Regions from separate parts of the Psychrobacillus sp. FJAT-21963 genome, predicted to be linked through region 2. Evidence: riboswitches for the same ligand, from Rfam matches in the RefSeq annotation. Region 2 holds a riboswitch; each other region holds the start of a gene.
The links. Region 2 has a riboswitch for lysine ahead of AN959_RS13210 (transporter substrate-binding domain-containing protein). Riboswitches for the same ligand answer to the same signal wherever they lie in the genome.

Region 1: linked by a shared signal. The riboswitch ahead of AN959_RS17850 (Na+/H+ antiporter NhaC family protein) and the one ahead of AN959_RS13210 (transporter substrate-binding domain-containing protein) in region 2 are both predicted to bind lysine.
Region 3: linked by a shared signal. The riboswitch ahead of AN959_RS13700 (aspartate kinase) and the one ahead of AN959_RS13210 (transporter substrate-binding domain-containing protein) in region 2 are both predicted to bind lysine.

What each region holds. Positions count from the first base shown of each region.
Region 1 covers NZ_LJIY01000009.1:249,874-260,512, forward strand. Annotated here, with positions in the region: gene sufD (Fe-S cluster assembly protein SufD) at 1-205, shown strand, start outside; gene AN959_RS17815 (cysteine desulfurase) at 205-1,434, shown strand; gene sufU (Fe-S cluster assembly sulfur transfer protein SufU) at 1,424-1,855, shown strand; gene sufB (Fe-S cluster assembly protein SufB) at 1,880-3,277, shown strand; gene AN959_RS17830 (DUF72 domain-containing protein) at 3,388-4,239, shown strand; gene AN959_RS17835 (sulfite exporter TauE/SafE family protein) at 4,239-5,057, shown strand; gene AN959_RS17840 (bifunctional UDP-sugar hydrolase/5'-nucleotidase) at 5,079-6,440, shown strand; gene yunB (sporulation protein YunB) at 6,489-7,268, shown strand; lysine riboswitch at 7,311-7,494, shown strand; gene AN959_RS17850 (Na+/H+ antiporter NhaC family protein) at 7,600-9,171, shown strand; gene lipA (lipoyl synthase) at 9,291-10,226, shown strand; gene AN959_RS17860 (YutD family protein) at 10,241-10,585, shown strand; gene AN959_RS17865 (DUF3055 domain-containing protein) at 10,606-10,639, opposite strand, start outside.
Region 2 covers NZ_LJIY01000005.1:150,778-161,416, reverse strand. Annotated here, with positions in the region: gene AN959_RS13225 (bifunctional UDP-sugar hydrolase/5'-nucleotidase) at 1-939, opposite strand, end outside; gene AN959_RS13220 (SLC45 family MFS transporter) at 1,018-2,193, opposite strand; gene AN959_RS13215 (cytosine permease) at 2,569-3,969, opposite strand; lysine riboswitch at 4,263-4,446, shown strand; gene AN959_RS13210 (transporter substrate-binding domain-containing protein) at 4,574-5,419, shown strand; gene AN959_RS13205 (amino acid ABC transporter permease) at 5,480-6,235, shown strand; gene AN959_RS13200 (amino acid ABC transporter ATP-binding protein) at 6,255-6,989, shown strand; gene AN959_RS13195 (copper resistance protein CopC) at 7,380-7,910, shown strand; gene AN959_RS13190 (copper resistance D family protein) at 7,914-9,002, shown strand; gene AN959_RS13185 (MFS transporter) at 9,052-10,242, opposite strand; gene AN959_RS13180 (MarR family winged helix-turn-helix transcriptional regulator) at 10,239-10,639, opposite strand, start outside.
Region 3 covers NZ_LJIY01000006.1:21,581-32,219, reverse strand. Annotated here, with positions in the region: gene sdhB (succinate dehydrogenase iron-sulfur subunit) at 1-137, opposite strand, end outside; gene sdhA (succinate dehydrogenase flavoprotein subunit) at 140-1,900, opposite strand; gene AN959_RS13710 (succinate dehydrogenase cytochrome b558 subunit) at 1,949-2,560, opposite strand; gene AN959_RS13705 (YslB family protein) at 2,853-3,269, shown strand; gene AN959_RS13700 (aspartate kinase) at 3,320-4,537, opposite strand; lysine riboswitch at 4,689-4,868, opposite strand; gene uvrC (excinuclease ABC subunit UvrC) at 4,907-6,697, opposite strand; gene trxA (thioredoxin) at 6,750-7,064, opposite strand; gene AN959_RS13685 (electron transfer flavoprotein subunit alpha/FixB family protein) at 7,421-8,398, opposite strand; gene AN959_RS13680 (electron transfer flavoprotein subunit beta/FixA family protein) at 8,479-9,252, opposite strand; gene AN959_RS13675 (enoyl-CoA hydratase) at 9,287-10,060, opposite strand; gene AN959_RS13670 (TetR/AcrR family transcriptional regulator) at 10,079-10,639, opposite strand, start outside.

The sequences.
Region 1 (10,639 bases), on a different contig from region 2:
CGAAGATGATGTAACAGCAGGTCACGCAGCTTCTGTTGGCCGAGTAGACCCACTTCAGTTGTACTATTTAATGAGCCGTGGTATTTCTAAACACGAAGCAGAGCGTCTAGTTATTCATGGATTCCTTGCTCCAGTAGTAAATGAATTACCTATCGAAGGCGTAAAGAAACAGCTGACGGAGGTTATTGAAAGGAAAGTTCGCTAATGCTCAGCAAAGAGATTCGAAGCTATTTTCCCATATTAAATCAAGAAATCAATGGTCATCCACTTGTCTATCTAGACAGTGGTGCCACTTCACAGAAGCCAGTGCAAGTTATTGAAGCGATTAAAAAGTATTATGAATACGAAAACTCAAATGTTCACCGTGGTGTGCATACATTAGGGAATCGTGCCACAGAAAGTTACGAAGGTGCACGAGAAAAAGTTCGAAATTTCATTAATGCTAAATCTACAAAAGAAATAATATTTACTCGTGGTACAACAACATCTATTAACACAGTTGCTAGAAGCTATGGCTTAGCAAATGTGAAAGAGGGCGATGAAATTGTCATCACGCATATGGAACACCATTCAAATATTATTCCTTGGCAACAACTTGCGAAAGATACAGGGGCAACATTAAAATACATCGATTTAGAAGCAGATGGAACATTATCATTAGAAAATGTCCGTGCTACTATCACAGATAAAACAAAAATTGTATCCATCGTATACGTTTCGAACGTTTTAGGTACGATGAATCCAATAAAAGAAATTACTGAAATAGCACATGAACATGGTGCTATAATGGTCGTAGACGGTGCTCAAGCCGCTCCACATTTAAAGCTAGATGTTCAAAATTTGGATTGTGATTTTCTTGCATTTTCAGGTCATAAAATGTGTGGTCCGACAGGTATCGGGGTACTTTATGGTAAGCAGGAATTACTTGAAAAAATGGAACCTGTTGAATTTGGTGGAGAAATGATTGACTTTGTAGGACTATACGACTCTACATGGAAAGAGCTACCTTGGAAATTCGAAGGTGGAACACCGATCATTGCTGGAGCGATTGGTCTAGCAGCTGCCATTGATTTCCTTGAGGAAATCGGGCTAGATGAGATTGAAAAACACGAGCATGAACTTGCTACTTACGCCATGGATAAAATGCTTACAATAGAAGGCTTGACTATTTATGGACCAAACGATCCGTCTAAGCGAGCTGGAATTGTAACATTCAACTTAGATGATGTGCATCCACATGATGTTGCAACCGTACTTGATATGAGCGGTATTGCTGTTCGTGCAGGTCATCATTGTGCACAACCATTGATGAAATGGTTACAATGTACGGCTACTGCAAGAGCAAGTTTTTATCTTTATAATACAGAAGAAGATATTGACCGTTTAGTTGCTGGATTGCGCACTGCAAAGGAGTATTTTAACGATGTCTTCTAATTTAGATCAATTATATCGTCGAGTAATAATGGACCATTATAAAAATCCTCGTAATAAAGGAAGTATCGAGGAAGGTGCTCTTACAATTGACATGAATAACCCAACTTGTGGAGATCGCATTCATCTGACACTTCAAGTAGAAGATGGAATTATCCAAAACGCAAAGTTTGATGGGGAAGGTTGTTCTATTTCAATGGCTTCTGCTTCCATGATGACACAAGCAGTAAAAGGGAAAAAAGTCGAAGAAGCCTTAAAACTTTCTACTACTTTTTCAGAGATGATGCTAGGAAAAGAATATGATGATTCCATTGATTTGGATGATATTGAAGCATTACATGGTGTATCTAAGTTTCCTGCGCGTATTAAATGTGCAACACTTGCATGGAAGGCTATGGAGAAAGGCGTTTCTGAAGAAAAATAATAATTGGAGAACGGAGGAAATACGATGGCAAAACAAATGCCTGAAATTGGTGATTACAAATATGGTTTCCACGATAAAGACGTATCCATTTTCCGTTCAAAACGTGGTTTAACGAAGGATATTGTAGAAGAAATATCTCGTATGAAAAATGAACCACAATGGATGTTAGATTATCGTTTGAAAGCGTTAGAAATCTTTTATTCTAAACCAATGCCTCAATGGGGTGGAGATTTAGGATCTTTAAACTTCGATGAAATTACTTACTATGTAAAACCATCTGAAGCAACTCAAAAATCATGGGATGAAGTACCAGAGGAAATCAAAGCAACATTTGATAAACTTGGTATTCCAGAAGCAGAACAAAAGTACCTTGCAGGTGTTTCTGCACAGTATGAATCAGAGGTTGTTTACCATAACATGAAAGAAGAGCTAGAGGATTTAGGTATTGTATTTAAAGATACAGACTCTGCTCTTCGTGAAAATGAAGACATCTTTAAAAAATACTGGGGAACTGTAATTCCTTCAACGGACAACAAATTTTCTGCCCTGAACTCTGCAGTTTGGTCAGGTGGATCATTTATCTATGTACCACCAGGCGTGAAAGTGGATACACCACTTCAAGCTTACTTCCGTATTAACTCTGAGAATATGGGTCAATTCGAACGTACTTTGATTATTGTAGATGAAGGTGCATCTGTACACTACGTAGAAGGATGTACAGCTCCTGTATATACAACAAACTCACTTCATAGTGCAGTTGTTGAAATCATCATCAAAAAAGATGCTTATTGCCGTTATACAACAATCCAAAACTGGGCAAACAATGTTTACAACTTAGTTACTAAACGTGCAGTTTGTGAAGCTAACGCTACAATGGAATGGATTGATGGAAATATTGGTTCTAAGTTAACAATGAAATACCCAGCTGTTATCCTAAAGGGAGAAGGCGCACGTGGTTTGACTCTTTCTATTGCAATTGCTGGTAAAGGTCAACATCAAGACGCTGGTGCTAAGATGCTTCACTTGGCTCCGAATACCTCTTCTACAATTGTTTCAAAATCTATTTCGAAACAAGGCGGGAAAGTAACGTATCGTGGACAAGTTCATTTTGGTCGCAAAGCAACTGGTGCTCGTTCTAACATTGAATGTGATACATTGATCATGGATAACCAATCTACTTCAGATACAATTCCATACAATGAAATCCTGAATGATAATATTTCTCTTGAACATGAAGCGAAAGTTTCGAAAGTTTCTGAAGAGCAATTGTTCTACTTGATGAGTCGTGGATTAAGTGAAGAAGAAGCAACAGAAATGATCGTAATGGGCTTCATCGAACCATTTACAAAAGAACTTCCAATGGAATATGCGGTTGAGATGAACCGTTTAATCAAGTTCGAAATGGAAGGTTCTATCGGTTAATACCTACATTTAAATGAAGGCAGCAGGGTTGAGTAAAATGAACCTCTGCTGTCTTTTTTAATTTAGCTCTAACATGTAGTTAATGATATGATAAATAGTGGGGTGAATGCATGATAAAAATTGGTTTGACAGGATGGGGAGATCACACAGATTTATATGTATCTTCTCCGAAAGAAAAATTACAAGATTATAGTGCCCATTTTCCAGTAGTTGAATTGGATTCAGCTTTTTATGCAATACCTTCCTATAGGAACGTTGAAAAGTGGATAAGGGAAACTCCAAATAGCTTTCAATTTATCGTAAAGGCATATCAAGGTATTACAGGTCATCTTAGAGGGGAATCTCCTTTTGATTCACTAGAGGATATGTTTGATCGGTATCGGGAGTCCATTCAACCTTTCAAGGAAAGTGGAAAGCTGTCTATGGTTTTAGTTCAATTCCCTCCATGGTTTCAATGTAAAAAAGAAAATGTTGATTATTTATATAAAGTGAGAGCAGAGCTAAAAGATTTTGAGGTAGCAATCGAATTTCGTCATCAATCGTGGTATACGCATGCTATTAAAGATCAGACTATTCAGTTTCTAAAAGATAACCATTTTCATCATACGATCTGTGATGAGCCACAAGTAGGGGAAGGGTGTGTCCCTTTAATTCCTATTTGCACTTCAGAAAAAGTACTTGTGAGACTCCATGGAAGAAATACATATGGATGGATAAATCCAGGGGATAGTGAAAAATGGCGAGAAGTACGATATTTATATGATTATAATAAAGAAGAACTTTTTGACATTCAAAAGATTTGCGAGGAATTACATATTAACACAAAAGAAGTAGTGGTATTATTTAATAATAATTCTGGTGGGCATGCAGCAAAAAATGCAAAAACCTTTCAACAGATGCTTGGAATAGAATTTGAAGGTTTAGCTCCAAAACAATTAGATTTATTTGATGGAGGGATATAATGGAGTGGATTATACTAGTTTTAGCTGGTCTTTTCTCCGGAATAGTTGGAGCATTAGTAGGTTTAGGTGGCGGAGTAATTTTAGTGCCAGCTGTATTATTTTTTGGAACGACTCTTGCTTTAATACCTAATATCACACCTCAAAGTGTGGTTGGCCTATCTGTGATTATGATGATTTTCACTGGTCTATCGTCCACACTTTCTTACATGAAAACGAAGACGGTTGATTTTAAAAGCGGATTTATATTTTTTATAGGAAGTATTCCAGGGACGATTTTAGGAGCGTGGGTAAATAAAGGGTTAGATTTACCATCCTTTAATTTATATTTTGGTATTTTACTTATTATTCTATCAACCCTTCTGCTTGTAAGAGATCGATTAAAACCAGTTAAGTGGTTTGTTGAAAATGGTAGCAAAAAGACATTCACAGATGATAAAGATACATATGTTTATGGATATCCAATTTGGTTTGCCATCCTATTAACATTTGGTGTAGGATTCGCATCTGGATTATTTGGAATTGGTGGAGGGTCCATCATTGTTCCTGCTATGATCCTTTTATTTTTATTTCCACCACATGTGGCAGTGGCTACGTCTATGTTTATGGTATTTTTATCTTCCATCATCAATTCTATAACGCATATCTCCCTTGGAAATGTGCCGTGGCTTTATACGATACCAGTTATTCCTGCAGCTTATATTGGCGCGAAATTGGGTGCCAGATTAAATAAAAAACTTAATTCGGATACGCTTGTCGTTGCTTTGCGAATTATTTTGCTATTATTAGGAGTTCGATCCATTATAGCTGGTCTTATGTAAAATCAAAAAGGTGGGTTTATGTTGAGAGAAACTATTCATATTTATCATACAAATGATTTGCATAGTCATTTAGAAAACTGGCCGACTATACATCAGTTTCTCTCCGATAGACAAAAAATGCATGAAGGACATGATTCATATCTCATTTTAGATATTGGTGACCATATTGATCGATCTAATACCTTTACTGAAGGTACTTTGGGAAGAGGAAATGTAGATTTACTAAATGAAGCTGGTTATGATTATGTCACCATTGGAAATAATGAAGGTATTACTCTTAGTCATGAAGAATTAGACAGTATGTATGCTAATGCAAATTTTGAAGTGGTTGTTTCGAACTTTACAGATCAATATGGCATCATTCCATCATGGATACTCCCATATAAAATTCACAAAACTGCCTCTGGAATTCATATTGGAGTTGTAGCTGCTACAGCAGACTTTGGAATTTATTATGAAAAGTTAGGTTGGCATATTCAGCAGCCGATTAATCGACTAAAAGAAGTTTGTGAAGAAATACGGCATAAAGTAGATATCATTCTATGTATGTCACACCTTGGTATGTCCCAAGACGAAATAATTACAGAGGAAATACCGCAAATTGATGTAATTTTTGGCGCTCACACACATCATTTTTTTGATGAGGGAAAAATGCTGAATGGTACGCTGCAGGCCGCTGCTGGCAAGTATGGAGCCTTTGTAGGGAAAGTTACAATAGAATTTGACCATAACCTTAGGGAAGTTACTTCTAAAAAAGCTGTTCTTTATCCAATAGAAACGCTGCAAATCCCTGAGAATAATGCGGAACAATTAGAAACTTGGGAGCATATTGGAAAAAGCAAACTAGCTTACCCACTTTTTGCGAATCAAACATTATTAAAGAAAGATTGGTTCCATTCATCAAGTATGTCTGATTTCTTTGCTAATGCATTACTAGCTTTTACAGGAGCTGATTGTGCCATGTTCCCAGCAGGCATTTTCTTAACCGATTTACAAAAAGGGATTGTTACTGCTGGTGATTTGCATAGACTTCTTCCTCATCCCATTAATCCATGTGTTGTAAGTTTAACTGGAGCAGAATTGATGGAAACCGTTGAGTTATCCAAAAATGAAAAGTGGCCACTTCTTGAAGTAAAAGGTTTAGGATTCAGAGGGAAATATTTGGGTGCTATACAATTTAACCAACTATACGAGGATGAAGAAGGCGATGTATACGTAAAAGGAGAACTCGTAAAACTTGAAAAAACCTATTATCTTGCAACACTAGATATGTTCACGTTTGGCTATTTCTTTCCAGCCTTTAAATTTGCGACGAAGCAGTATTTTATGCCTGAATTCATACGGGACGTGTTAAAGTGGTACGGTCAAAAAAATGAAATATAGTCATTTAAAATCCTCCAGTTACATATAAATAACTAGGGGGATTTTTTTTTGTTGTTCTATCGTAAAAAGAAAAGAATCAAGTTTTTAAATATGCAGCGTAAATTAGCCATTTTTCTAGCTTGCTTTATCCTTTCTGTAGCGGGTTTGTTTTATTGGATCAATGCTCGCTTAACTCCAACTTATCTGCAATATGCAGAGGTACAAACGAACAAAATTGCTTCCATGGTGATAAGTAAAGCGATTAACACTAGAATTGCTAATGTGTTAGATGTAAATGACATTATTGAGCATGTTCCATCCGAAAGTGCTAATAATATGGTGACGACAAAATTTAACACGGAAATAATTAATCGAGTTTTGTCTGATACCCAAAGTTTAGTACAATCTCATTTAGAGCAAGCGGAAAAGGGTAATCTATCAAGCTTACCTTATTTAGATGATATTGAGTATGATAAACAAACAATGGAAGATCAAGGTGGGGTCGTATTTTTTGTACCAATGGGGCAGGCAGCTAATATACCCCTAATCGGAAACTTAGGTCCAAAGATTCCCATTCGATTTCATGTGATTGGAAACGTTCAATCAACCGTTGAACAAAGTATTGATGAGTTTGGAATAAACAATGCTTTTGTAGAGATAAGTATTCTATTAAAAGTAAACGTTCAAATAATTGTTCCACTTGCCAGTAAGATGAGTACGGTCGAACAAAGGATTCCGGTCGCGATGGGTTTAATACAAGGTCAAGTTCCACAAATATATACAAAAGGGGAAGGTGGAAACCCTCCTTCTGTCGAAGTACCAATAAATCCATTACCAAAACAAGAATGATTGCAAGAGCTTACTTTTGATGTTAAAGTAATAGATGCAAAATGAATAGGTAGAGGCTGCATTGCTTAATAGTACTATACGTGAGGATGACAACGTAGATCGTTTAGGAAAGGAAGCAATGCCGAAATTAAATGTTCATGTCCTATAACATTTAGTTGGGGTTATTTTAAAGAGGAATAACACTGCCATTTATATGGAATCATATAAATGGTGAGCTACAGAGTATGAATGAAAGTATAATCTTGAATTCTATAGTAGAGGCCAGCCATTCTTTTTGGTTGGCCTTTTTGTTTACTGTTCTGTGCCTCCGCCTGAAAAGGAGGAAACTATTTTGGAAAGTACTATATTTTCTTTACTACCACCATTATTAGCAATCATTATGGTTCTTGTAACGAAAAGAGTTTTATTATCACTCGGAGTTGGTATTGTATCTGCCTCTCTTTTAGTAGAAGGCTTTGACCCGATAGATTCTTTACTATTGCTATGGGAATCATTTAAAGTATCTTTTTGGGATGAAGGTTTAAACACATCTAATATTTACATTTTATTATTTATCTTATTTTTAGGTATTATTACTGCTTTAGTTGGTTTGTCTGGTGGAAGCACAGCTTTTGCGGCTTGGGCTGTTAAACGAATTAAAACTAGAAGAGGCTCCAAATTACTTACAGCGTTTCTAGGAATAATTATCTTTGTAGATGACTATTTTAATGCCTTAGCAGTTGGCCAAATTGCTAGACCTATCACTGATAGTCATCGCGTTTCGCGAGTAAAATTAGCTTATTTTATTGATTCTACATCTGCCCCAGTATGTGTAATAGCGCCCGTCTCAAGTTGGGGAGCATTTTTAATAAGCCAATTGGGTGTTATTTTTGCAACTCATGCGGTTACTTCCTATACACCTCTTGAGGCTTTTATGTTAATGGCTCCTATGAACTTTTATGTTATTGCTACCCTTGCCATCGTTTTCTTTATGGCGTGGACTGACTTTGATTTAATGCCAATGAGGAAGCACGAAAAGATTGCAAAAGAAACAGGGAAGTTATTCGACACAAGTAAACCTAATCCAGGTGAGCTACAAGGTAATTTTCCAGAAAACAAATATGGAGAAGTTAAGGACTTGTTATTACCAATAATTACATTAATTGTGATAACACTAGTATCTATGTTTTGGACAGGTTATCAAAACTCAAATCAAGAACTCAATATATTTGTAGTTTTTGAAAATACGGATGTTCCTATTTCTTTATTTATTAGTGGACTATTAGCTACAATACTCGCTGTATTATTATACTTACGTCAGCTAAAATATAATCCAACAGCAAAGATTAATTTTATTTGGAAAGCTTTAGTTACTGGAATAAGTTCCATGTTACCAGCAATATTCATCTTAATATTTGCATGGTCATTATCATTTTTAATCGAAACTATTGGAACTGGCCAATATTTAGCCAACTTAGTTGCTGAAAACAATATACCGGTTGGAGTAATTCCAGTCTTACTATTTGTCCTAACAGCGATCATGGCTTTTGCAACAGGTTCATCATGGGGTTCTTTCGGAATATTACTCCCTATTGGTGCTAGCATTATCATGGCAATAGAACCCGAGCTATTGCTTCCTGTATTGTCTGCTGTTTTAGCAGGAGCAGTTTTTGGTGATCATTGTTCACCAATCTCTGATACAACAATAATGTCAGCAACAGGGGCTGGTGTAAATGTTATAGATCATGTCATGACACAATTGCCATATGCCATAATTAGCGCTGTAATAGCTGCTTTCGGTTATTTAATATTAGGTTTAACTGGATCTGTTATTATAGGATTCGTATCGGTTGTATTGATCCTAATCATGTTGTTTTTAGTGTGGAATTTTAAATCAAAAAAAGAAGACTTTAAACAGGGCTAAAACTAGCTCTGTTTTTTTATAATCATGCGTTAAACTAGGAATGAGAAGGTTGTTTGAATTAAAATAATATGTTACATTGACAACAGTGTAGTTAGTTTAAAGAATGGGGTCGATATGAAGTGACATCGTGTAAACCAACGAAATCAGAGCATCAACGTAAACCAGATTGGTTAAAGATAAAGTTAAATACAAATGAGGACTATAAAGGTCTTAAAAAGTTAATGCGTGAAAATAATTTACATACAGTTTGTGAAGAAGCAAGATGCCCAAATATTCATGAATGTTGGGGATCACGGAGAACAGCTACTTTTATGATTCTTGGAGCAGTTTGTACTCGTGCTTGCCGTTTTTGTGCAGTTAAAACAGGTCTTCCAAATGAGCTAGATTTAGCAGAACCTGAACGTGTAGCAGATTCGGTAGTTATTATGAACTTAAAGCATGTTGTTGTTACAGCTGTTGCCCGTGATGACTTAAAAGATGGTGGTTCAGAAGTTTTTGCAGAAACTATTCGTGCGATTCGTCGGAAAAATCCATTTACAACTATTGAAGTGTTACCTTCTGATATGGGTGGGATTGAGCAAAACATTCGTAATATTATGGATGCGAAACCAGATATTTTAAACCATAATATTGAAACGGTACGCCGCTTAACTCCAAGAGTTCGTGCAAGAGCAAAATATGACCGTTCACTTGAACTGTTGCGCCGCGCTAAAGAAATGCAACCGAATATACCTACGAAGTCTTCTTTAATGTTAGGATTAGGAGAAACACATGAAGAGATTTTAGAAGTTATGGATGACCTACGTGCAAATAACGTAGACATTATGACAATCGGTCAATACTTGCAACCAACGAAAAAACATTTACCAGTACAAAAGTATTATTCACCAGCTGAATTTGGTGAACTTCGCAAAATAGCAATGAGTAAAGGATTCTCTCACTGTGAAGCTGGTCCACTTGTAAGAAGTAGTTATCATGCGGATGAGCAAGTAAATGCTGCAGCAAAACAAAGACAAGCACAAGGTGAGGAACTACTAGCTACTCAAAATAGCTAATGGATGGTGATCAAATGATTATTGCAGAAGGATATACGTATGAAGTCATAGAAGATTACCGAGAAGCTTTTAAGGAAGAAGCTTTTTTAGAAAGATATAGTGAAATATTGTCCAAATATGACTTTATAATGGGTGACTGGGGCTATGGTCAGCTTCGTTTAAAGGGCTTTTTTGAAGATAGAAACCATAAAGCTACATTTGATACAAAAATAAGTACAATGAAAGACTATTTATATGAGTATTGTAACTTTGGTTGTGCCTATTTTTTAGTAAAGAAAACTGGAGTGGCACCTAAAGTAGTACCGGTTGTTGAAACAGTTGAACAGATACAAGAAAACCTTGAGCAAGATCATCAATGATGATCTAGACTCAAGGTTTTTTAGTTGAGTAATTCACTCAAGTAATCTCTTAAT
Region 2 (10,639 bases):
TTCTACTTTGCCGATTGGTTGATCCAGCCAATGTTGAGTTTCTTCTTCAAAACGAGAAGCCTTTTTTAAAACCTCTTCATCTGCTTTAACATTATCTACTACTAATAATTCAGAGGATTTATTTATAATCTCGTTCTGATTATTTAGCGTTAGAGTAACTTTACTTATCATTTGCCCGTTATTAGACGGCTGAACAGTTTCTACACCATTTAAATTGCCAGTTAAAGAGCGATGCTGATGCCCTGTTAGGAGGACGTCTATTTCACTAATTTCCTTACATATGGCATATCCCTGATTTTCTCCCGTTAAGTTTTCTGTTGGTTCTCCAGTCTCCAGATCTCGTTCAAATCCTCCATGGTAAGAAACAATTAATACGTCAGGATGCTCTTTTTCACTAATATATGTAACCCATTTTTTTGTTTCTTGGAGACAATCCTTAAAATCCAAACCAGTTATATTATGCTCGTTTTCCCAATTTGGGATGTAATGAGTTGTAACACCTAGAATAGCTATTTTTACAGATTCAATTTCTTTGATGATATAAGGACAGCCAAAATAAGGCTTCCCCGTATTTGTGTCTAAGATATTAGCAGATAGCCAAGGAAACTGGGATTCTTCAACCGCCTGATTTAAGATATCCAACCCATAATTAAACTCATGATTTCCAATAACGGCAGCATCATAGGACAGGTCATTTAAAATGCTGATCATGGGATTTTTTTCATGTTTTAAAAATTGAATATAGTAATATGTTAGCGGAGTTCCTTGAATTAAATCACCATTATCGATCAAAATTAATTGCTCGTTTAATTGTCGCTCCTGTTTTATTATCGTAGCTAATTTCCCTAAGCCAATATTAGCTTGTTCGTTATTTACATAATTAATCGGAAAAATGCTTCCATGTATATCACTAGTTTGCAAGATCGTTATCTTTTTCAACTATCATTTCTCCACTCTCTTATGGTAAGTATATACATTAGATTATATATAAATAGAACCGACTGTCCAATTGGTAGTTTACAATCGCACGGGACTAGTTCTAGGGGTTTTAACCTTCCACATACAAGCTAATGCAAAAAGCATACTTACTGCCGTAGCATTAAATAGTACATCATATCCAAATATATCTATTAATAAGCCTAAAGAAGGTGGTGAAATTATAGCTGCTAATGAAGATACTAAATAATATAATCCGGTTCGAGTACCAAAGTTATGTTCACTTCCGAGAGAGACAATGTAAGGGTATGAATTTATATTTATACATGCCCAAAACATTCCACCAATTAATAGTAGTAAGCGCAAGGTAAAAAGGGATTCCACCCAATTTAATAAAAAGAAGACAAAAAATAAACCGATAACTCCCGTTAAGATTACTTTTTTCTTGCCAAATTTAGCACCTAGAATACCGCTTGGTATAGCAGCCAGTACAAAACTTAATGAAAAAAATGCAAGTGAAAAGGCAGATGAGCTCTTGGATAAATTAAGCTCGTTTACACCATATAAAGTAAATAACGCTTCCATCCCTTGAATTGCTACAAACCAAAAGAATATTGCGGTTAGAAGAAAGATGGTAGGTTTATTTAACTCTGCTTTGTAATCTATCTTTGGATTAGTTGTTATGGTAAAAGGAATAGCATCTCTATTTTCATTAATATTTTTAAAGACAACTACTAGCGCTAATAGAAAGATTGCAGAGACCGCTAAAAATGGTAGGGATTCCTCCACTCCAAAAAGAATAGAGCCTACACTGAAAGCTAAAATTCCGCCAAGTCCTCCCATAAAATTGATAACACCATTTGCTTTCGTGCGTTTAGCCTCAGGAGTAATATCTGGCATTAACGCAATAGTAGGGGAACGGAATATCGCCATGGATATATTCATTCCTACCATAAAAATCACTAATGTGGTCAAACTTGTGTGGAAGGGAATAAGTGCATAAAACAAAGCTGCTAACGGTATACCAATTAATAGATATGGCATCCGTCTACCAAAGCGTGAATGTGTGCGATCACTTTTGTTTCCTATATATGGCTGTAAGAAAAGTGCAAAATAATTATCAATTGTCATGAGAAAACCAATTAATGCAGTACTTGAAAGAAAGTCGTTCAGAAAAAAAGGAACAAACGCATTATATAAAGACCATCCTAAACTAATGCTAAAAAAACCAAACCCTAATAACCACATCTTTTTCATCGCATTCCCCCTCTAAAAAGAAATCATTATCGTAAAAAATATTTCACTTTATATATATGGTTTTGTGGAAGTAAAGAGTCCTGGGTTAATGATATCAATTAATTAAAAATGCACCCTGTAGAACTACAAGGTGCATTAGTAATATTGTATCAACAAAATAACCCTATGAGTTGTTGGATAAATAGTTTTGAGGGTAAAAGTAGAGTAAAACCAATTAGGCAACCAGCCTACTATAAACTCTACCTCCTGAGAGAAGCGAGAATATAGTATAAAAACGAATTATAGGCCGAAGAAAAGGCTATCTGGAAGTTAATAAAATGAAGGGTAAGCTGATTGAATGGTTAATAGTTGCGGGTAGAAAAAATCTTTTAACTATTATGCAATATAATCTTCCTTAGGAATGTCATTAGGAAGCTTTTTGCTATAATATTTACCTTTTGTAAAAATGGCTAAAATCACGGTGAGAATAGCTGCTAGAAGTGCTGCGAAGAATGCCGCAGTACTTTCCAGAAATGATCCCATATAACCTAGTGCGGCTATCGTACCTAAACCACTTGAGATAAGTAAAGATACTACTCCAACAGGATTCCATTTATATAAATATTCGTGTCGAGCCTCGTAATAACCTGGCCCAATTTTTAATAGTTTTTTCACGATCATGGCATCCGTAACTAGAATCGATGCCCAAGCGAGTAAAAAGACTCCTTGGAATGTCATGGCTGTATCTAAATGATCCACAATACCACCTAACATCAAGCCTATTGCACAAATACCTGAGACAACAACCCAAAATCGTCTGCCTGGTGTAAATCTAAATACGTTCTCGAAGAAGTTAGAAAGTGATAGGGAACTACTGTATATATTGGTAACGTTAATTCTAAGCTGAGTTAACATAGTGAATAATACGCCACCTAAACCTAAGAGAAGAACAATATAAACACCTGGATTTGGTTCACCTAAACGAACACCGAACCATATACCAAGACCACCCATAACTCCAAAACAGAAAATTTGTGGAATAAAACCTATTGCTAAAGAACCAATTTTAATATCCTTTGGCTTAAGAAAACGCGCGTAGTCTGAAGAAAGTAAAGCTGTCAGACCCATTATTCCATGCTGCATTCCTATACAAAGTAGTAAAGCTTGGCCACCCACCTGCACTCCTTCTGGCATATACGTCCAAAATGCTCCTTCATAAACCGATGGAGTGAAGAAAGACACTATGATGGCACACAATAAAAAAATACCGAAAATCGGTAAAGACCATTTTTGTAATTTATCTAGTTGTTTAATGCCAAACCAATTTAATGGAATAACAATAGATCCGAAGAAAATGATTAGTGCCCATTCAGGTAGGGCGGGGAAGAAGGTGTGAACTGCGGAAACTAAAATCAGGCCTTCAAAGGCACAGTACATGATAAAGTTTGTTGCATAAATGAATGAGGTTAACGATGCACCTATGTAACCAAAACCTCCGCCTCTTGATAATAAGTTAACGTTCATCCCGGATTTGGCTGATAGATAAGCTATGAACGTTCCGAGTATACCGGCAACGATTATCGCATATATGGAGGATATGATAGCATTTATAGCCCCGAATTGAAGTGCCATAACGCTTCCCATTTGAAAATAAAAAATTGCCGTTGCGATACCAAATGTGATATTGGTAATACTAAACCAACCCATCTTCCTCTGGTCTCGAGGCACTCGATCTAATGAAAAATCATCTTTCATTTCTTCTGACACTTTGTGATCTGCGACTTTGACAGATCCCATAATATCAACTCCTTTTTTGTATTAATTCATAAAACAACTCACTTCCATTTGTTTGATAAATTCGTCTACCACTTCATCCATAACCTATTATAACAGTAATGCCAACGTTTTTTAAAAATAACGATTGAGATTAGTTAGCTAGAGTTTATTATTTCCTTTAGCGTTTGAAAAAATGTATTTACTTTTAAAAGATTATTTTCAATTCAGAAACTTGTTATTACTTCTAGAATGATTGACAGATAGTATTTCTTATTGTAGACTATGGACAATAATTAAATACGACCTCACTTATGTAGTGGGGTAGAGGCGCGATATTTAACAGTCCTTAGTGGAGTTTGAGAAGCCATGATTCTAGGGAGAAGGAAATGTCGCCGAAGTTTGTAATAGTTCTCGGTATTACTTGCTGGGTCTGTAGTGAATAACTACAGGACTGTCCGCTATAAACATCCCGGTTTATAGTGGTGTGCTATCTCATTTGGGAAAAGTAGAGGATTTAGGGCAACTATACATATTGCGACCTGAGTTCATCTCAGGTCTTTTTTTATGTAAGTTGTCCTTTTTTAGTAGTTAAAAACATAATCATATATAAAAGGAGAGAAATAGAATGAAAAACAAACTAATAGTTTTAGTAATGTTCGTGTCTATCATGATGCTTTTAGCAGCATGTGGGTCAAGTAATACAGAAAATACAGAATCATCATCTTCTAAAGGTGACGACAACACTTTTACAGTTGGTATGGAAGCAGGATATGCTCCATTCAACTGGACTCAATTAGATGATTCAAACGGCGGTGTAAAAATTGACGGCAATGCAGAATATGCAGGTGGATACGATGTAGAAATTGCCAAAAAAATTGCTGAAGGATTAGGAAAAGAGTTAGTTATTGTGAAAACAGAATGGGACGGACTAGTTCCATCCTTAGAGTCAGGTAAAATCGATGCAATTATTGCAGGGATGTCACCGACAGCTGAACGTAAAGAAACAATCGACTTCTCTGAAAACTATTACACGTCTAACTTTGTAATGGTAGTTAAAAAAGGTGGACCTTATGAGGGAGCTACTTCTATTCAAGATTTTAGCGGGGCAAAAGTGTCAGGACAATTAAATACTTCACATTATGGCGTAATAGATCAAATTAAAGGTGTAGAAAAACAACCAGCAATGGATAACTTCCCTGCAATGCGTGTAGCACTAGAATCTGGAATGCTAGATGGTTATGTTTCTGAGCGTCCAGAAGGAATTAGTGCTTCATCAGCGAACGAAAACTTTGCGATGGTTGAATTTACCGATGGATTTGTTGCGGATGAAGAAGAAACAGCAGTTGCAGTTGGACTTAAAAAGGGCAGTGACTTAACAAAACAAATTAATGATATATTGGCGGGCATTTCAGAAGAAGATCGTCAAAACATTATGGATACTGCCATTAAAAATCAACCCGCTTCTGAATAAAGATGAAGTGATACCGGCTGCATCTCTTTGCAGTCGGTTTAATTTTTGAGGAGGATAAGTATGAGCATTGAGTATATAATATCAATGGTTACCAATAACTGGCCGATGTTCCTACGTGGAGCAGGGATGACGCTCTTAATCTCTATCATTGGTACAATCTTTGGAGCCATTATTGGTTTGCTGGCAGGAGTTATTCGAACAATCCCTATGCCAGAACGAAAAGCAAAACGAATTTTCTTGAAGATAGTAAATGCAATTCTAACGATGTATATTGAATTTTTCCGTGGTACACCGATGATTGTACAAGCGATGGTTATCTATTATGGGTCTGCTTTAGCTTTTGGTGTGGATATGGACAGAACTGCTGCAGCTATTTTTATCGTATCTATTAATACGGGGGCATACATGGCCGAGATTGTTCGTGGTGGTGTCATTTCCATTGATAAAGGACAATTTGAATCAGCGCAAGCAATCGGTATGAATCATATACAAACGATGCTTCATGTAGTATTACCACAGGTAGTACGAAATATTTTACCAGCTACAGGAAACCAATTTATTATAAATATTAAAGATACGTCAGTACTGAATGTAATAGGTGTTACAGAACTATACTTCCAAACAAAAACCGTTGCGGGAATCAGCTTCAAATATTTTGAGCCGTTTTTTGTTGCGTGTATTTTGTACTTCGTTATGACGTTTACGGTGACAATCATTTTACGTTATGTTGAAAGAAGATTAGATGGTCCTGAAAATTACAGTATGATTGGTCAACCAACACAAGTCACACTACCAAAAAACAATGCGGGATTATAAAAAGGAAGGAGTGGATAATATGGAAAAAGTAATTGAAATACAACATTTAAATAAATCCTTTGGTAACCATGAAGTATTAAGAGATATAGACTTTTCCGTGAGCAAGGGAGAAGTTGTATGCATCATAGGTTCTTCTGGATCTGGTAAATCCACACTTCTCCGTTGCGTAAATCTATTAGAAAAACCAAGCGGTGGTCAGATTATTTATCATGGTGAAAATATATTAGATGATAAACATGATATCCATGCTTACCGAACAAAGCTAGGAATGGTTTTCCAACAATTTAACTTATTTAATAATCATAATGTGTTAAGTAACTGTGTTGTTGGGCAAGTAAAAGTGTTAAAACGGTCTAAAGAAGAAGCAGAGAAAAAAGCACTCAAATATTTGAAAGTGGTTGGTATGGACCAATATGTGAATGCAAAACCAAGTCAATTATCAGGTGGCCAAAAACAACGTGTTGCAATCGCTCGAGCTTTATCGATGGAACCAGATGTTATGCTGTTTGATGAACCAACCTCCGCTCTGGATCCAGAGATGGTGGGAGAAGTTCTGAAAGTAATGAAGGAACTAGCCGAAACAGGGCTTACTATGTTAATCGTAACGCATGAAATGGAATTTGCAAAAGAAGTTTCCGATCGAGTTGTATTTATGGATAAAGGGGTTATTGCAGAAGAAGGAAGCCCTGAACAAATTTTTAATAATCCAACACAAGAACGAACGAGAGAGTTTTTAAAGCGTACATTAAAATAAGAATTGTATATCCTTTTAGGACAATTTTATTATTATACTTGATTATTATTTGGTTTCCCTTCAACATGAGAAGGGAAGCCTTTTTTATTTTCCTTTATTAAATGGCTAATGTTTTAGCTCGTCATAATGTATGGGATTAAAAATAGACACTTATAGAGTGACACATATAGGACTTAGTTAAAACTTAGTGTTGTTAAAGGGTACAGGACTACTCACTGAAAGTTAACGTAAAAAAAATGTATAATTATCATTGCCAATAAAATAGAATGAATAGTTCTTTTAAAAAATGAGGAGGTTGTTAATGTACCTCTTTTTTTGTTGAAAGTAATTTCATACTTTCCTCACAAAGAGTAGCTATACTAGGTTAAAGATATAATAAGGAGGATTATCATGAAAAAAATAATTTTAGTATCATTTATTTTCATGTTTGCTTTTGCAAATTCAGCTTGGGCACATACAGGATTAGAGAGTTCCAATCCTGAGAGTGGGCAAGTTGTAACAGAAGAACTAAATGAGATTTCCCTCATTTTTGAAGGGAAAATAGAACAAAGTAGCACCTTTGAATTAATGAATTCTAATGGTGAGTCAATTCCAGTTGAAAATATTTCAGTAAATGAAAATCAAATGATTGGAACTTTAGCGATACCTTTAGAGACTGATAGTTATGAAATCGCTTGGAATATCGTTGGAGCAGATGGGCATCCAATTGAAGGAACTGTTCCTTTCACTGTAGAAATTGCTGCAGCGGAAACAACAGAGAACGAGGAAGTAGAACAAGCAGAGACTATAGCAGCACCTAATACAGACCAAGTTGAGCAAACAGAAGAAAGTCAATCTTCATCTAGTACAATTCCTATTATTGTTGTCGCATTGATTGTTATCATTGGTGGGGTCTTCTTCTGGTTACGTAGAAAGATATAATAGATGCTTATGACTGTTGTTAGTGAGGTACTATTATACCTTTGTTTCTCCATTTTGATAGGTAGTTTTCTTATTTCTCTTGTTCCAAGTTCTTTTAAACCTGAGATTCTTGTACAAAGAAGGGTTCAAATTATCGCTACTGTTGGAATTGCACTTTTTTCGTTTATTCCTATTTTGCTGCTTGTCTTGCAATTAGATCAGGAAGAAAATTTTGTAGGAACACTTCAAATGGTCTTAAATACATTTGAAATAGGAAAAGCGTGGTTTTTTACATTCATCGTAGCTAATATGTTATTTATATTTCTTCTTTGGTTTGATGATCAAAAGAATCAGTTATATGCATACGGAGGACTTGCTTTCACTTTCCTTTTAATTTTAGGGTTTGGGTGGGCAAGTCATGCAAGCTCTGTGGGGTACATAAAAGGGTTTATCATTCATACAAGTCATTTTACAGCGGTAACGGTTTGGGTGGGTATTCTACTTGTAGTTAGTTGGTTTTCAAAAGGATTTTCAAACTGGTTGAAGTTTTTAAAATGGTTTTCACCAGTAGCAATCGTATGCTTCATTATTACGATCGCTTCGGGAATAGGGTTAATGACGTTCGTAATGGATTTTGCAACGTATACAGATACCTGGATGCTCTCATATGGACAACTTCTGCTTATTAAACATCTATTCATTATTCCATTGATTGTATATGCAGCTATCAATAGCTTATTCGTTAAAAAGAAATTAATAAAATATCCAAACTTCAACCCTAGACCATGGTCAAAAATAGAGAGCCTAATTATTCTACTCATTTTTTCTGTCACTGCAGCACTTAGCAATCAATCACCCCCTAGTGAAAATACATTTAAAAATGAGGGGCCATCTAGACTGTTCAGTTATTTCTATCAAGGTCAAAACCTTCAAGTAATGCATGTAGAACTAGCATTTAATGCTACAGGTTTTTCTCTATTTGTATTATCTATACTTTTAATAGGCTTAACTATTTACGCTTTTCTTAAAAAAGCACCAGCTTTGATAACTTTCTTTTTAAGCATACTATTTGTCTTTTCAAGTTATTTAGCGTTAATTTTGAGTATTACATAAGAAATAGGCTATCCTCTAAGTTTTATTAGAGGGTAGCCTATTCTTTTTGTTACTCTGTAGCTAAATTAGCTTTTTCTTTTCGTCCATGAAGGAGAAAATATGGAGCAATAGTAAGGAGAATGACTGCTCCTAAAATAACATATAGCAAGCTATATCCAGTAAAGGGAATGATAAAACCAAGAACATATGGTCCAAAACCAAGACCTGCATCCAAGAATATAAAAAATGTAGATGTTGCGAGCCCCATCCGGTGGGGTGGGGTAAGTTTCACAGCCACTGCTTGAGTGGTAGACTGCATATTACCAAAACCAAGTCCAATTAGTACACCAGCTAATAAAAAAGTGAAGCTATTGTTTGCTACACTGAGTAGAAGCATACCAACGCCAAAAATTATAAAAGCAGGATACATAATGTAGTTTGCACCTTTAATATCTAGTAGGCGGCCAGTAACTGGTCTAGATATAAGGATTGCTACAGCATAAACGATAAAGAAGAAACTAGCTGTTTCTACTAAGTCAATTTTTATCGCATAAAAATTAATAAAGGATAGAACACTGGAGTAACAAAATGCAACAGTTAGAATAATGAATGCGATGGGTAAAGCATTTGGTTCCACAAAATTGGATAGTTTAAAACCTTTTGCTTCTTCGTTTTTGATAACCTTTTCAGTTGCAGGTACATGTAGGAAGAAGGACGTTAGGAGACTAATCATTCCTAATGCTAGACAGAAACCGAAAATGACTTGGAAACTAGTATGTTGACTCATATAAATTCCGATGAAAGGTCCAATGGCAGTTGCCAGCGTAGAACTCATACTGAAATAACCAATACCTTCGCCTTTTCTAGACATTGGTATAATTTGTGCAACAATTGTTCCGGCTGCTGTACTCGCTATTCCCAAAGTTAAACCATGAAGGAATCGATTGATTAGTAAGAAAGTTAAGCCGAAATTCACATAATATAAAGAGGTTGTTAGTGTAAATAAAGCTAAACCAACAAATAATGTTTTTTTCCGACCAATAACTTCCATAGGACGACCAATGAAAAGTCGACCAATTAAAGTTCCAATGATAAAAATTCCTGTTATTAAACCTGCTTCACTAGTAGAAGCCTCGTATTCATTTACCGCATAAACGGCTATTGTGACCATCAATAAATAAAAAATTAATATTAATAAAAAGTTAATAGACGATACGACAATAAAATCTTTCGTCCATAGTTTGGCTCTTGATTGATTCATTCGTGTTCACCTTTCGTTAAAATATTTTTTCGTATTTCTTCCATCAAACGAATTGAATTAAGTTGATCCGACTCAGAAATTCCCTTTAAAATATGCTGTTCATACTTATCTACTGTTAGTCGAACCTCTTCATATACTTGTTTGCCTAGTAAGGTCAACTGTATTCTTTTTTCGCGTTTATCTTTACTGGGCATTTGTTCTACAATTCTTAGTTCTTCTAAACGGTTAATTGTTCTTGTGACGGTGGGTTTTTCAACATTTTGGTAATTAGAAAGTTCGACAAGTGTAGCGGAAGACTGATTGGATAAGTAATATATGATGGTCCACTGTGCTCGATACAAGCCGTGTTTAGCCAGTTGTAAATTTAAATGATGCTCAAAAGGACGGTACAAAAGTG
Region 3 (10,639 bases), on a different contig from region 2:
ATTTCCATTAAGGCAGAGATAACGTTCATATTAGGACGATAGTTCACTTCGAACTTTTCCCAATACGGTGTAGATTCAGGAGTATCTTGGCGGAGAATCTCAAAAGCAACTTTTTTTGTTTCTGTCGCTGTAACCATTTTTATTTTTCTCCTTTCGTAGAAGAATAATCACGTTTACGAGGTGGAACAAGTGATACATCTACTTCTTCATAATAAATAACAGGAGCACCAGTAGCTGGATCAAACTTAGCCATTGTTGTTTTCAAGAATTCCTCATCATTACGTTCTGGGAAATCTGGTTTGTAATGTGCTCCACGACTTTCATTACGTTTTAGTGCACCTATCGTAATAACGCGTGCTAAGTATAGCATATTTTTTAATTGACGAGTAAATGAAGCGCCTTGGTTTGACCATTTTTGCGTATCATCCATATTGATATTCTCGTAGCGCTCTAGTAATTCTTGGATTTTTTTATCGGTAGCTTCAAGTTTGTCATTGTAACGTACAACCGTTACATTATCAGTCATCCACTCACCTAACTCTTTATGAAGTAAGTAAGCATTTTCAGTACCTTTCATCGCTAACGTTTTATCCCATTTCTCTTGCTCAAGTTGAACCTCTGCATCGAAAATAGTAGAATCCATATCTTCTGCATGAGAATCAAGATTTCTCATATATTTAACTGCATTAGGACCAGCTACACTTCCACCAAATACAGCAGAAAGTAATGAGTTAGCTCCTAAACGGTTAGCACCATGTTGTGAATAATCACATTCACCTGCAGCAAATAAACCAGGAATATTAGTCATTTGATCTTCATCAACCCAAAGTCCGCCCATAGAGTAATGAACAGCTGGGAAGATTTTCATTGGAACTTTACGAGGGTCATCACCAGTGAATTTTTCGTAAATTTCAATGATACCACCAAGTTTAACATCTAGTTCATGAGGATCTTTATGTGAAAGATCTAAGTAAACCATGTTTTCGCCATTAATACCTAGTTTTTGGTTAACACATACGTCGAAAATTTCACGTGTTGCAATATCACGTGGAACTAGATTTCCGTAGGCAGGATATTTCTCTTCAAGGAAGTACCAAGGTTTACCGTCTTTGTAAGTCCAAATACGTCCACCTTCACCACGTGCAGATTCTGACATTAATCGTAGTTTATCATCACCAGGTATTGCAGTAGGATGAATTTGTATAAATTCCCCGTTTGAATAATATGCACCTTGTTGATAAACGATAGAAGCTGCAGAACCAGTGTTAATAATAGAGTTAGTTGTTTTACCAAAGATAATACCAGGACCACCAGTAGCCATGATAACAGCATCTCCACGGAAAGCACGAATTTCCATAGTTTTAAGGTTTTGTGCTTTAATACCGCGACAAACACCTTCGCTATCTTTAATTATTCCAAGGAATTCCCATCCTTCGAATTTTGTAACAAGACCGTCTACCTCGAAACGACGTACTTGCTCGTCCAAAGCATATAGAAGTTGTTGACCAGTCGTTGCACCAGCAAACGCTGTACGGTGCATCAATGTACCACCAAAACGACGGAAGTCTAATAATCCTTCAGGTGTACGGTTAAACATTACACCCATACGATCAAATAAATTTATAATTCCAGGTGCAGCATCAGTCATTGCTTTTACTGGACCTTGGTTTGCTAAGAAGTCTCCGCCATAAACAGTGTCATCTAAATGTACTGCTGGTGAATCTCCTTCACCTTTTGTATTTACAGCCCCGTTAATACCGCCTTGTGCACAAACAGAGTGTGAGCGTTTTACAGGAACTAATGAAAATAGATCTACATGCGTACCATCTTCGGCCGCTTTCATTGTTGCCATTAATCCGGCTAATCCACCACCGACAACAATAAGTTTACTTTTTGCCATGTCAATCTCACTCCTCATTTTAATAGTAGTTGAACGTGTAGAAGGATCTTATACGAACGCAAGAAGAGCTTGTACACCAACTACAGATAACGCTAGGAAGATTATTAATGTTACATAAGTAACAATTTGTTGTGATTTTGCAGATTGAGTAATTCCCCAGCTTACAAGGAATGACCAAATACCATTTGCTAAGTGGAAGGTAGCAGAAATTACACCTACTATATAGAAGCCTAACATCCATGGGTTTGATAAAATTTCAACCATCATGTTAAAATTAACTTCTTTCGCTCCAATAGCTGCTTGGAATCTTGTTTCAAATACATGCCAAGCGATGAATACAACAAGAAAGATTCCAGTGAAACGTTGTAAAATGAACAAATAATTACGAAGTGTTCCAAAGTTTTTCGGATTATTTTTTGCAGTAAATGCAATATAAACCCCGTAAAATGCATGGAACATCAACGGTAAGTAAATTACAAAGACTTCCAAGAATAATAAGAATGGAAGACTCTCCATAAAGTGTGTTGCCCCATTAAATGCTTCTGGTCCTTTAGTAGCAAAATGGTTAATGATCAAATGTTGCGTCAAAAACAATCCAACAGGAATAATTCCTAATAGTGAATGTAGTCGGCGCCAGTAAAATTCGCGATCTTTCGACAAAACAGTTACCCCCCTCAGATTTACAATTGACGCAATGATTACTATTGTAATAGAACAATAGGATTCATTCCGTACTCACATCATCATGTTTCGAATTTATGACATATCCATTGTACTCTCAACACTCTAGAGCGTCAAGATTTCTTTCCCACTATTCAAAATGTAAAATGATTCATTTCCCTATAATGATTAGACTATTTTTTCACATACTATATACCCTTACCAAGTGAAATTTTTTTATGATAAAATAAACTAGATTATTAGAATTTAGCTTAGAAAGAAGGGTTGCTACTTGGATGAAAAGGAACATTCACATGTAACTTCCTTTGGATATGAATTAATACGCGATCACGTTCTTGCTTCTATTCTCGGAAAACATGAAAAAGATATTCTATATTGGGCAGGGAAAGACCTAGCCCGCAAATTTCCCCTATATTCGATGGAAGAGGCCTCCTCTTTCTTTCAAGAAGCAGGTTGGGGAATTTTAGTTTTAGAAAAAACGACAAAAGATTCCGCTTTTTATACTTTACAAACCTTAAATTTGCCACAAAGCGGGAAAGGCAGAAGTCATCGATTAGAAGCTGGTTTTTTAGCTGAACAACAGCAGAAAATTGGTGGTTATTTAACAGAATGCTATGACGAACAGCAAAAGAAAAATGGAATCGTCACTTTTCAAGTTAAATGGGACTTAAAAACTACTATTTTATAATGATGCAAAAAAGCAATGTACAAAAAAACCGTACATTGCTTTTTTGTTTGTTATGCAAACTCTAAACCAAATTCATTGTGTAAGGCATTAGCCGCTGAAATCATATCCGTTTGAGGTACGACGACAGATACTTTTATTTCTGATGTGCTTACCATCTTCACAGGAATATTTTCTTTTCGAAGACGATCGAACATTTGGGCAGCAACACCGGGATTAGAAACCATACCCGAGCCAACGATCGAGACTTTTGCCAGACCTACTTCAAAGTCAGCAAATGTAAAGCCAAGATTTTGTTTATTGGATTCCAACACCGTAATCGCTTCCGCTAATGATTCTTTTTTGATAGAAAATGAAACTGCTGGTTTTACACCGTCCACTATCGACTGCACGATTATATCAACATCTATATGATTTGCTGCAAGTGTCGTAAATATAGAAGCTAAAGACCCATTAAACGGTACTTCATATTCGATTGTTAAACGGACTATATCGGATTCAAAAGCAACTCCTCGAACAACTAAATTATTTTCCACATCGACTTCCTCCTTTAAAATTGTACCCTCTTCCTCACTAAAACTTGGGCGTACACGTAATGGTATCTTGTAGTTTTTTGCAAATTCAACTGCTCTTGGATGTAATACACCTGCACCTAAGTTGGCAAGTTCTAACATTTCATCATATTCAAGTTGCTCCAGTTTCCGGGCATTTTTGATATATCGGGGATCTGAAGTATATATTCCATCTACATCTGTGTAGATATCACAAATTTCTGCCCCGATAGAAGCTGCAATTGCCACTGCGGAGGTATCTGAGCCACCTCTACCGAGCGTTGTAATGTCTCCCTGTGTGGAAATACCTTGAAAACCTGCAACAATCACTACCTTATCTTCCGAAAGATTGTCCAAAATTTTGGAAGGATCGAGCGTAAGGATTTTGGCATTTCTATGTACATCATCTGTCTGTAATCCTGCTTGCCATCCAGTTAAAGAAATTGCATCTATTCCTAAAGTACTTAATTTGATGGCCAATAGAGACATGGTGATCTGTTCTCCTGTTGATAGAAGCATATCCATTTCCCTTTTTGATGGTGCATCCGATAACTCGTTCGCCAAATCCACTAGTTCATCTGTAGATTTTCCCATAGCTGAGACAACTACTACAACCTCATTACCTTTTTCTTTCTCCATTTGAATTCTTCTAGCAACGTTAGCAATTTTTTCTGTAGTGGCAACGGAAGTACCACCAAATTTCATTACGATTTTACTCATGAACATCTTCTCCCTTATTTCATTATCTATCAATGCAACCGCCTATGTTTGCATCATAATAAGGCGCTGGAGTTGGGACGATAACTGAATAAAAAAAGCTTCTCACATATTGTGAAAAGCTTTGTCCCATACACGGTCAAAAGAATTGTCCATGTGAGATAGCCCTCCAGAATATTGCATTCTGACAATTCTACATTTATTAAATGCAGAACCAACATAAGAAAAGGAAAAGCTTTTCTATGTTTCGGCGAACGACCCTTTCCTCAACCATCACAGGATCTTTTCATCCTTCTGCTGAGTACTCTTGTCAATTCGCACCTCTATCTTCACTTAAAGTGAATATTAAATTGTTTCAACCATAACATAAGACTATTCAGAAGACAATAACTTTTTCTGAAAATGAGCGATCATTATATCTGCTAACTTTTCAGGAAGCCCTGCCTCCATGAATTCTTCTTTACTAGCCGCTTGCATTTTCTTAATGGAACCAAAATGCTTTAATAATAATGTCTTTCTCTTTGGCCCAATTCCTTCGATACCATCTAATGAAGAAGCAATTGTATGTTTTCCACGCTGTTGTCGATGAAATGTAATTGCAAAACGATGTACTTCATCTTGTATTCGCTGTAATAGGTAAAACGCTTCACTTGTTCGTTTCATCGCTATAATTTCCATGGGATCTCCAAATAGCAACTGGGAAGTTTGATGTTTTCCATCTTTCGCAAGACCTGCAATAGGAATATCTAATCCTAATTCATCTTCGATAACCTCTCGTGCAGCCTCTATTTGACCTTTTCCACCATCAATAATGATTAAATCAGGCAAAGGCAAGTTTTCTTTTAAAACTCTTGTGTATCTTCTTCTTACTACTTCACGCATCGCTCCATAATCATCATGTTTGGCAGCTGTTCTTGTTTTATATTTTCGATAATCTTTTTTATATGCTCTACCATCAACAAAAACAACCATTGCTGATACTGCATCCGTTCCATGTATATGCGAATTATCAAAAGCTTCAATTCGACTTGGAATTGCGATACCCATTAAGTCGCCTAATTCTTCTACAGCACCAATAGTACGTTCTTCTTGTCTCTCAATAAGATGAAATTTCTCATTCAAAGCCAACACTGCATTTTTCTCTGCGAGATCTACTAAATTCTTTTTGGTTCCTTTTTGAGGTATTATAACTTTCATTTCTAGTAATTCAGTTGCTAAATGCAAATCTGTACTATTTGGCACAAAAATTTCTCTTGGCTTGATATGTTCGGGTTTTGCATAAAACTGACCTAAAAATGTTAGAAACTCTTCCTCTGGATCACGATAAATAGGAAATAAAGAAACATCCCTTTCGATTAACTTCCCTTGTCGAACAAAGAATACTTGGACACACATCCACCCTTTGTCAACGAAATACCCAAATACATCTCGACTAGTAAAGTCATTCATTGTCATTTTTTGTTTTTCCATCACTTGTTCAATATGAGATATTTGATCTCGATATTCCTTAGCACGCTCAAATTCTAAGCTTTCGGCAGCAGCATTCATTTTTTCCGTCAGATTATTCTTCACAGTTGTATGTCCGCCATTTAAGAAGCTAGATATCTCTTGAATTATTTCGTTATAAGTGGATTCCTCTATTTTTTTCACGCATGGTGCTAGACATTGTCCCATGTGATAATATAGGCAAACACGATTAGGCATTTTCTGACATTTACGTAATGGATATAATCTGTCCAATAGCTTTTTTGTTTCATGAGCGGCGTGAGAATTAGGATAGGGGCCAAAATATTTCCCTTTATCTTTTTTAACCTGTCTTGTAATAATAAGTTTAGGGTTCTTTTCAGCTGTAATTTTAATGTATGGGTACGTCTTATCGTCCTTTAGCATGATATTATACTTTGGGTCATGTTTTTTAATAAGATGAAGCTCGAGTATTAATGCTTCTAATTCAGACGATGTAACGATATATTCGAAGTCAACTATTTCTTGAACAAGTCTTTGGGTTTTTCCATCGTGAGATCCAGTAAAATAAGAACGCACACGATTTTTTAGTATCTTAGCTTTACCGACATAAATAATAGTACCTTGTCGATCCTTCATTAAATAACAACCAGGTTGATCTGGTAAAATTGCACACTTCTGTTGAATCAAATCATTCATATTATCACCTGTTTAAAAAAACCGGGCACCATTCAGGACACCCGGTTTAATATTATGCGTTTTTTTCTACAAATTGAACTAATGCTTCTTTTGGTTGGAAACCAACTGCTTTGTCTACTGGTTGCCCATCTTTAAATAATACTAAAGTTGGTATAGACATAATGCCAAATTGACTTGCAGTTGCTTGGTTTTCATCTACATCTACTTTTACGATTTTTACTTTATCGCTCATTTCAGCATCCATTTCTTCTAAAACAGGAGCAATCATTTTACAAGGGCCACACCATGTTGCCCAAAAATCTACTAATACTAATCCTTTTTCCACTTCTTGAGAGAAGGTTTGATCTGTTCCGTGAACTATTGCCATAAAAAAATTCCTCCTTTGGTTAACTATAGATAGATTATAGCAGACTCATATTGCTACTTCTACATATTAGCTTACACCTGTTGAAGCATTTGATTTTCGAAGCTTACCAGTCGCTTTTAGCGGGAGATCGAGGAGCCTCCAAACAACATATAGAAAATCGTTGAAAAGGCGATACTCCCTGCGGTAAGAGCGTTAGTCGAAGACCCTGGAACGTAGCGAGGAGGTAGAGGTAACCCCTGCGGAAAGGGAGTCATTTCAACGAATTTCTTATTTATTGGACAACCCCAGGGGTGTCATCTTACTCCCTTACTCTCCTACAAGCAAAAGCTCGGCTCCAAAGAGAGCCGAGCAATTTTTTAAGCGTTTACTTTTAACTTCTTAAATTCCTCTGTAAGCATTGGAATTACTTCAAATAAATCTCCTACAATACCATAGTCAGCTACTTTGAAAATATTCGCTTCTGGATCTTTATTGATCGCAACAATAATTTTCGAGTTAGACATACCTGCTAAATGTTGGATAGCTCCTGAAATACCTGCTGCTATATAAAGGTCTGGGGTAACAACTTTTCCTGTTTGACCAATTTGCAGTGAATAGTCACAATAGTCCGCGTCACAAGCTCCACGAGATGCTCCAACTGCCCCACCTAAAACGTCTGCAAGCTCTTTTAAAGGCGCGAAACCTTCTTCACTCTTCACACCACGTCCACCAGCAACAACCACTTTTGCCTCTGATAAGTCAACACCTTCAGTAGATTTACGAACTACTTCTTTAATAATAGTTCGTAGATTCGTAATATCAACAGATAAGGAAGAAACATCTACTGATTTACTATCATCTTTTGCAAGTGGTGCAATATTATTTGGACGGATCGTAATAAATTCAATTCCTTCTTTTACTTTAACCTTTTCAAATGCTTTACCAGAATAAATTGGGCGAACAAATACTGCTGAATCACCTTCACCCTCAATTGATGTAACATCCGATACTAAGCCAACTTGTAATTTACTAGCAATTTTCGGTGATAAATCTTTACCTAATGCAGTATGTCCAAAAACAATAGCTTCTGGTTGCTCTTGGTCAATTACAGCAAGTAATGCTTGCCCGTAGCCATCAGAAGTATATTGTTTTAAATGAGGATGTTCTACAGTGATAACGCGGTCTGCTCCAAATTTTCCTAATTCACCAGCAAAATCCTTCACTGAATCTCCTAAGAGAACACTAACTACTTCTCCGCCACTTGAAATTTGTTTTGCAGCGGCAATTGCTTCGTATGATACATTACGTAAAGCACCTTCACGTGCTTCTCCTAATACTAATACTTTTTTAGACATGTTTATTTCCTCCTATTTTAAATATAAATTCGTTCATAATCAGTTCTCCACATAAATGTGGAAGCTTCTGAAGAAAATGATTAAATCACTTTTGCTTCTGAATGAAGTAAATGAACTAACTCTTTTACTTGGTCAGCTAAATCGCCTTCCAATATTTTTCCGGCTTCCTTTTTAGGAGGTAAATAAATTTCAATTGTTTCTGTTTTTGCTTCTACATCGTCTTCATCAATATCTAAGTCATCCAACTCTAATTCTTCTAGAGGTTTTTTCTTTGCTTTCATAATTCCAGGCAATGATGGGTAACGTGGTTCGTTTAGTCCCTGTTGAGCTGTTACTAATAGTGGTAAAGAAGTTTCCAGAACTTCTGTATCTCCTTCTACGTCACGTTTGATAGTCACGGTAGTTCCATCAATTTCTAAATTAGTAATAGTTGTAACATAATTGATGCCTAGTAATTCTGCAACACGCGGACCAACTTGACCAGAACCACCGTCAATCGCAACGTTACCTGCTAAGATTAAGTCTGGATTTTTATCTTTTAAGTATTCAGAAATAATATAAGCCGATGTAAATTGATCCAATTCTTCTACATCATCCTCTGTATTGATTAGAACCGCCTTATCTGCTCCCATCGCTAGTGCTGTACGAAGTTGTTTCTCAGCGTCTTCTCCGCCCATCGTTAAGACAGTTACTTCTCCACCATGTGCATCACGAACTTGAATAGCTTCTTCAATTGCATATTCATCGTATGGATTAATGATGAATTCTGCTCCGTCTTCTTGGATTTTGCCACCGTTTACAACAATCTTTTCTTCTGTGTCAAATGTACGTTTTACTAAAACATAAATATTCATATAGAATTCCTCCTATTGCATCTTATTATTATTTTTACTTCCCTTTAAATACAGGATTTCTTTTTTCTAAAAATGCAGTAATACCTTCTTTTGCATCTTCCGAAACAAAAACGGTTCCAAATGCACTTGCTTCCGCTTTCACGCCTTCATGATATGATGCCGGTTTGACAAATTGAAGCATTTCAAGTGCTGCTTTAACAGCAATAGGACTTTTAGTTGCAATTTTACTTGCAAGTTCTTGTGCTCTATTAAATAGCTCTTCTTCCGGATATGCATGATTTGCAAGTCCAAATTGCGCAGCATCTTTGCCACTTATTGGATCACTCGTTAATAACATCTCTGCCGCTTTCGCAAAACCAACATAACGAGGTAGACGTTGCGTTCCTGCAAAACCAGGTATTAATCCTAGTTGTAACTCAGGTAGCCCTAGCTTAGCATTCTCTGCAACTAGTCTTATATGACAGCTCATTGCTAGTTCAAGACCACCACCGAGTGCAGCTCCATGAATTGCAGCAATGACTGGTTTTGAGAATGTTTCTAGTCTTTCAAAGATAGATTGACCACTTGCTGCCAATTCAGAAAATTCTGCTCCTGAAGAAATGGAAGTAAACTCTTTAATATCAGCTCCTGCTGAAAAGAATCTTCCTTCTCCCCTCAACAATATAACTCGGACAGATTCATCGTGTTCTACTGCATCCAGTAATTCATTTATTTCTAATATAACCCCTCTTGCCAACGCATTTGCTGGCGGACGGTTGATTGTAGCTGTTGCTACTCCACCCTCAATAGTCCATGACAAAAATTCCATCTGTTCACTTCCCCTTTGTTATGCTTTTAACCCCTTAAATAATAGACGATGTACTTTTTCTGTTAAGGCAATTAAATCATACTTGTACTCATTCATTACCCAAGTAGTAGTCGTCTCATCAATTGTACCAAAAACCATCTGTCTTGCTAAGCGAATATCGATCGTTGGATCAAATTCGCCATTTTCAATTCCTTCTTTTAATATAGTATCCAATAAAACTAGATAGTTTTTCAGTATCTCATTGATTCTTAGTCTTAGCGCTAAATTAGATTGTCTTAACTCTAATTGAGTCACTGTTGCTAAATGATGATCTTCTGCTAATACATTAAAATGATTTTCGATCATTTTAAATAATTTCTCGGAGGATGTCGTATTTTCTTCTAAAATAACTTTTAAATTATCTGCGAACATCTCCATCTTCTCTTCGAAAACTGAGATTAAAATGTCTTCCTTGTTTTTAAAGTATAAATAGATCGTACCGTCGGCTACACCTGCTTGTTTAGCTATTTTTGAAACTTGTGATTGATGATAGCCATTTTCTGCAATAACAATAATTGCCGCATCGATAATTTGTTTATA